2 regions of the Paenibacillus sp. Aloe-11 genome follow, and region 1 is predicted to be linked to the other one. Evidence: riboswitches for the same ligand, from Rfam matches in the RefSeq annotation. Region 1 holds a riboswitch; the other holds the start of a gene.

Region 1 (3,418 bases):
GGATTTCTTCTAGTGACTATACGTATCATTTGTATGAGTTCATTCAGAATGAAACCAACGAAAATGACCCCAACGCACTGTATAAGGAGTCGAGAAGTGCTAGCGAATTCTCCTGTCTCCTTGATGATTATTTGGATGAAGAGTCTTCGCTTGAGTTTTACAAAGAATATCACCAAAAGGTAAAGCAGAGCATCCAAAACTTAAACTAAGCATTAATGGGAGAAGGGGATGGTACTAAAAAATTTGACTCTTCTAATGCTTTCGACACATCTATGATTGGTGAGCCGATGAGTATTGGGCGCTCTACCCTTCTCCTATAGAAGAGCAGAAGATAAAATCAACATTTGATCACAAAAATTGGAGGCAATAATTTGAACGAATCAAGACAAAATGCAGGTAGAGGCAGACCAAGAATTTTAAGTGAAAAAGAGATTAAACGTTGGCAAGATACATATGGTGAAGATATTCAAATTGTGGATTATAAAAAACGCGCAATAAAGTATAGTTTGATTGCACGAGAACGTGGTCTAATCAGTGAGGATGAGGAATTTGCTTATTTTTTACTTTACGGTTCAGTTAATTCGAGAATAAATAACACGAAACATGGTGATGAGTACTATCGACGTGTACCCTGCGAATGGACTATTCCTGAAGAGACAGTGGAGCAGATTATCAAGTGTAAGTCTGAAATGTGGTTAGAATGGAAGCGGCTTACAGATATATATCTAGAAAAGGGTAAGCCAAGGGGATTACGCCCGAGCATAGATAGAATAAACGAAGCAGAGGGCTACTCTTTTTCTAACATAGCAGCTATGAGCCAACATGACAATACCAAACGGGCGACAGCTCAACCTCACTTTTTAATAAAAATGTACGACTCTAGAAATCCTGAAAGCTCAAGAACATTCAGGAAATACGATACTAAGAGGGAAGCTCTAGAGGCTATTGGCCTGTCTCAAACAGAATCAGATAGTGGGAAGTATTATGAAGTAGATGGTTGTGTATACCTCTTGCAATCATCTGCTCTTACGCATGGGGAAAAGGAATTGATCCAGAAAGAAGACAACGATGATAAAGAGAAGACATATAGGGGATCAATTTTAATAGCAACAATAGAACTTGGCGATGGACGTACCGCAACAATAAGCAAAGAATTTACATATACTCAGTCAGCGGTAATAATCAAGGAAACACCAGTAGAGTGATACATATTGAAGTCGCTTCAGACGAGCCTAAACGGCGTTCTAAGAAGTATTAGAGTTAAGGTAGAGGGAATCTAAGTAGCAAGTTAGGAAGGCTTAGAATTGAAATTTAGATTTTCAGCAGATAGAAAAATTAACGAAGCAGAACAGGAGAGACATATACATATTATGGAAGAAGAAATGGTAAAAGCTCTAGAAGCATATCCCCCATTGTTAGATGTAAAACACCTCATGGCTATCTTTATGATTGGTGAAAATGTAGCTTATGATGAAATGAATTCAGGGAAATTCCCAGTTATGAAAGTTGGCAAACAGAAGAGAGTGGCAAAGCCATTATTAGCAAAATACATAATCGAATCCTCTTGCGGAACTGAATAATATGTGTATAATTATGAACATGCAATGAAGCATCTAGATGTTGAGCATGTTCTTTTTTATATGGTTCAGTGGTCACAAAGTGGTCACAAAGTGGTCACGAAACTAAGAGAGCCAGTTAAAACTAAATAAGGTTAATTAGCAGATTAAACAGCGAAAACCGTTAATACATAAGGTTTTCTGAGGTTAATTAAGGCTAATTAAAAGTCATTTTCTTATCAAGAGCAGGTGGAGGGACTAGCCCGATGATACCCGGCAACCGGCGATTCTAATCGCACGGTGCTAATTCTTGCAGGACGTGCGCTTTGTATACAAGCGTGTTGCCCTGACAGATGAGAGAGGCGCATATGGATACAAATATGACCTTTCTCTAACTGAGAAAGGTCTTTTTATTATATGCCCGGCATCTCGACAAGACGATTTTCGCGAAACTTACTAACGAGGAGTGAGTTACATGCCGATTAAGATTCCGGATACACTACCTGCCAAGGAAGTGCTGGAGGGCGAAAATATTTTCGTAATGGATGAAAGCCTGGCCTATCACCAGGATATCCGTCCGTTGCGCATCGCCATTTTGAATTTGATGCCTACAAAAGAGACGACAGAAACCCAACTGTTGCGACTGGTCGGCAATACCCCGCTGCAAGTGGACGTTACATTAGTACACATGAAGTCCCATGTATCCAAAAATACATCACAAGAATATTTGAACATGTTTTATAAAACGTTTGACGAGATCAAGAACAGTCGTTTTGACGGTATGGTTATTACAGGTGCCCCGGTAGAGCAGCTGGAGTTTGAAGATGTGAACTACTGGAAGGAAATCCAGCAAATTTTTGAATGGACGAAAACGAATGTCACTTCGACCATGCATATCTGTTGGGCCTCACAGGCAGGTCTATACCATCATTTCGGGGTCCCTAAATACGGACTCGACTTCAAATGCTTTGGCGTATTTCCACACACGGTTATTAAGCCTAAAGTGAAGCTGCTACGCGGCTTCGATGAACTTTTTCATGCTCCTCATTCCCGGCATACGGAGGTTCGGCGGGAGGATATTGATCGCATTGCCGAATTAGAGGTTTTATCCGAATCCGAGGAAGCTGGAGTGTATCTGGTCGCCACATGTGATGGCAAACAAATTTTTGTAACTGGCCATTCCGAATATGATCCACTCTCGCTGAAATGGGAATACGATCGTGATGTGGCTAAAGGATTGAATGTTGAAGTCCCCAAAAACTATTTTCCTGACGATGACCCTAAACGCACACCGCCCTCTATCTGGCGTGCGCATGCCAATTTATTATTTTCTAATTGGCTTAACTATTATGTATACCAGGAAACACCTTACGATATCGGGCCCCAGATTTAAAAAGGGGCTTGAAATTTACCTTTCTGCAGTACCACCTTGCAGTAGCGCAGCAGTATAGGATTTGATCATCCATTTTTGCAGCATATGTTACATCATCTAATATGGAAGTTAATGGGAGGATTCGTATGAGTGAGAAACAGTGGAAAATCGAAAGCAAATTGGCACAGATCGGTTCAGTGGAGGAGCCAGTAACCGGGGCTATTAATTATCCGATTTATCAAGCTACGGCGTTCCGCCATCCCCGTCTGGGCCAAAGCACAGGATTTGATTACATCCGGACGACTAATCCGACGCGAAAGGTACTGGAAGAGGCTTCCGCTGTACTGGAATCTGGTGATGCAGGCTTTGCATGCAGTTCCGGCATGGCGGCGCTGCAAACGGTATTTGCTTTGTTTGGACAGGGAGATCACCTCATTGTATCGCTGGACCTCTATGGTGGGACATATCGTTTGCTGGAGCGCATTTTATC
Region 2 (3,418 bases), on a different contig from region 1:
CGGGCGTACACGCGCTGGCAGCAGCCGTCGTACGTGAAAGCTACTCTCGTGAAGCGCTGGTATCCGGCTTTACCATTTTGGGTCAAGGTCAATTGTCATTAACCAAATTCCTGATGTTGACGGACCGGGTCATTGATTTATCTGATTTTAACCTGCTGCTGGAAACGATTCTGGAGCGGTTCAATCCAGCAAGGGATTTGTTCATATTCAATCATACGTCCCACGATACGCTCGATTATACAGGCCGCAAGCTAAATCATGGCAGCAAAGCGATCTTGATGGGTGTAGGGGAGCCAATACGTGAATTGCCTAGTACCTATGAGGGAGGAGACCTGCCAGGTATTCGTGAAATTAAGCCGTATTGCGGAGGCTGCCTTGTTGTATCAGGGGCGACCTTTGAGCAAGAGCCTGAACTGGCGGCGCGTGTATTGGAACGACTGGCTGCGAGCGAGCAAGAATGGCCTCTTGTCTTTATCGTGGATGATGCCACGGAAGTTGTTCGCTCACAAGCCTCGTTCCTGTGGACGGTATTTACGCGTTTTAACCCGGCTACAGATATGTATGCCGACAGCGAGGTGCGTTTGCATCATCTGAACTACAAGCTGCCGATTGTAGTGGATGCTCGCATGAAGCCGGGCTACCCGGATGAAGTGCTACCGCGTGAGGATATTGTTAAGCTTGTGGATCAACGGTGGACGAGTTATTTCGCTTGACGCCTTAATGAATTGAACAACCGGATTTTACAGTCATAAGGAGGCGTGGGCATGATACGCAAGCTGCTGGGCGAGCCGCCACGTGTGAGCAAGGGCGTCCTGCTGGATGCCATGAATAGCATGTCAGATATGTTGAACCTGCTGGAGCGGCAAATTCAGGCCAGTGGTGATCCGACCCACGCTTTTCGTAAGGCGGATATTTTGACACGCGGTCTGATGTCCTCTCTGGATGAGCTGGAGCAGAGCCATCATGCTGCCGCTTTTTTCCGCATGAAAGTGAAGGCCGGATACGCTGAGGATATGAGCGAGGATGAAAAATCCGATTATGCATTGTATGTTTTCTTTTATAAGGATGGATTTGTGCGCGTATTTTCCATTCTGGATAAGCTGGGTAACTGGCTGAATGATCTGTATGATTTAAAAACAGGGGAGTATAAGGCCCATTATTCGTATTTTACCGTGTTGCGGCAGCTCAAGTATCTCAAAATGCATCCTGTATTGACCGATAACTTGAATGATATTAAAAACACATATACCGATGCCATCAATCGGCTGCGTAAGCGGCGAAATACGGAAATACACTATATGAATACGGAAATGCAGGATGATCTCTGGCAAAGGCATCGTGCTCTGTACGGCAAGATACATCTCGAAGATCTGGATCATCATCTGGAGGATTTGCAGCAGGGCCTGGAAATGGTGTGCCGATCGCTGTCCAACGTTTTTTCTTATACTGCGAAACATTGGGAGAACCGGGCAGTGCGTCCATAATTATGTTAGAAAATATCCTTTGACAAAGCTATGTAAACTATCTATACTGAAATCTAGTTTCAGAAAAATGCTTGAATTATGATTTTAATATAAACTTAACGGACAGCTAAAGCTGGAGTTTAATATATTTTTCTTATCCAGAGAGGTGGAGGGACTGGCCCGATGAAGCCCGGCAACCCGTTCTTTCCCGGTGTAATACACCGGGAGGGGACATGATGGTGCTAATTCCTACAAAACCGCTAGAGTTTTAGCGGTTTTGGCAGATGAGAAAAGGTTCGCATGCGGGGCCCTTTTCATTCTGTGAAAGGGGCTCTTTTTGCCGATTAAAAGGGTAAGGAAAGTGAAGGGGGTCGCAGCACGTTGATAGAGCTTAAGCAGTTAACCAAGTATTATGGCAAAGGGAACCGACGCGTTAGTGCGCTGTCCGGGTTGAACCTTTCGATAGAGCGTGGAGAAATATTTGGAGTTATTGGTCACTCCGGAGCGGGAAAAAGCACGTTAATCCGCTGTATTAATTTATTGGAACGGCCCACTTCAGGCGAAGTATGGGTAGACGGTGTGAATCTCACCACCGTGAGTCAAGCCCAGCTACAGAAGCAGCGCCGTAAAATCGGAATGATTTTTCAGCATTTTAATTTGTTATCGTCGGCGACGGTATATGACAATATCGCATTTCCATTGCGCCTGGTGAATACACCCAAGCAGCAGGTGGACAAGAAAGTTCGAGAATTGCTGGAGCTGGTGGGTCTGGAAGAACACAGCGGGAAATATCCCTCACAGCTATCAGGAGGACAGAAGCAGCGTGTAGGCATTGCGCGGGCGCTTGCCAGTGATCCTCATGTGTTGCTGTGCGACGAGGCTACCTCGGCGCTTGATCCGCAGACCACAGGGTCGATTCTGAAATTGCTATTGGATATTAACCAGCGCTTTAATCTGACCATCGTAGTGATTACGCATGAAATGCATGTCATTCAAAGCATATGTGATCAAGTTGGCGTGATTCATCAGGGCGACATTGTGGAGCAGGGGCCGGTGGCGGAAGTGTTCTTGAAGCCACAGCATCAGGTAACCAAGGACTTTATCCAGCGGGAGTCTGAGCATGCCGAGGAGCTGCAAGCAGCAATTGCGGCCTCAGGTGGCGGTGAATCGGCGCAGGTGGTGCGGATTTCCTTCTTGGGCAGCATAACATATGATGCGATTCTATCGCGTACGGTCCGTCATACCGGCGTTGATTTTGCAATTTTGCAGGGAACGATCTCTACCATCAAAAACGTACCGTATGGACAGCTCATCGTTCGTTTTGAAGGAAATCAGGAGGATATTGAGCATACGTTGCGTGAAGTGTCCGGGCAAGGACTTGATGTGGAGGTGATCGGACAATGAGCGAACTTGATTTTTCGCAAGTGAGTTGGGAAGAACTATGGAATTCTACGGTGGAGACCCTTCAGATGCTTGGGGCATCCGCGCTGTTCACCCTGATTATTGGCTTGCCGCTCGGTATATTATTGTTCCTGGCGAGCCGCTCCTCGCTAACTCTGATGAAAGTGATATACATTGTACTGTCCTTCATCGTTAACATTTTGCGTTCCGTACCGTTTATCATTCTGATCGTTGCACTTATTCCTTTTACACGATCGTTGGTAGGTACCTCTACCGGGGTACTGGGTACGATTCCGCCATTGGTGATCGGGGCTGCCCCTTTCTTCGCACGTCTTGTCGAAACGTCTCTGCGTGAAGTGGACAAGGGTGTCATTGAGGCCGCGCAAGCGATGGGCGCTTCAACTGGGCAAATCATCCGCCGGGTGCTGTTGCGTGAGGCACTGCCGGGACTGCTCGCTGCATTAACCATTACTGTCGTTACACTCGTATCCTATACGGCGATGTCCGGTATGATCGGGGGCGGTGGTCTGGGGACGCTGGCTATCAACTACGGT

Evidence for each region. A riboswitch is a leader RNA that binds a small molecule or an ion and turns the genes downstream of it on or off. The one in region 1 is predicted to bind S-adenosylmethionine.
Region 2: another riboswitch for S-adenosylmethionine. It lies ahead of WG8_RS19510 (methionine ABC transporter ATP-binding protein); the one in region 1 lies ahead of metA (homoserine O-acetyltransferase MetA).

What each region holds. Positions count from the first base shown of each region.
Region 1 is NZ_JH601050.1:364,852-368,269, forward strand. Features, by position in the region: gene WG8_RS07730 (helix-turn-helix domain-containing protein) at 1-209, shown strand, start outside; gene WG8_RS07735 (hypothetical protein) at 372-1,205, shown strand; gene WG8_RS07740 (DNA-binding protein) at 1,305-1,580, shown strand; SAM riboswitch class I at 1,790-1,916, shown strand; gene metA (homoserine O-acetyltransferase MetA) at 2,032-2,949, shown strand; gene WG8_RS07750 (PLP-dependent transferase) at 3,075-3,418, shown strand, end outside.
Region 2 is NZ_JH601061.1:15,487-18,904, reverse strand. Features, by position in the region: gene WG8_RS19520 (UbiD family decarboxylase) at 1-713, shown strand, start outside; gene WG8_RS19515 (Cthe_2314 family HEPN domain-containing protein) at 765-1,484, shown strand; SAM riboswitch class I at 1,615-1,754, shown strand; gene WG8_RS19510 (methionine ABC transporter ATP-binding protein) at 1,845-2,867, shown strand; gene WG8_RS19505 (methionine ABC transporter permease) at 2,864-3,418, shown strand, end outside.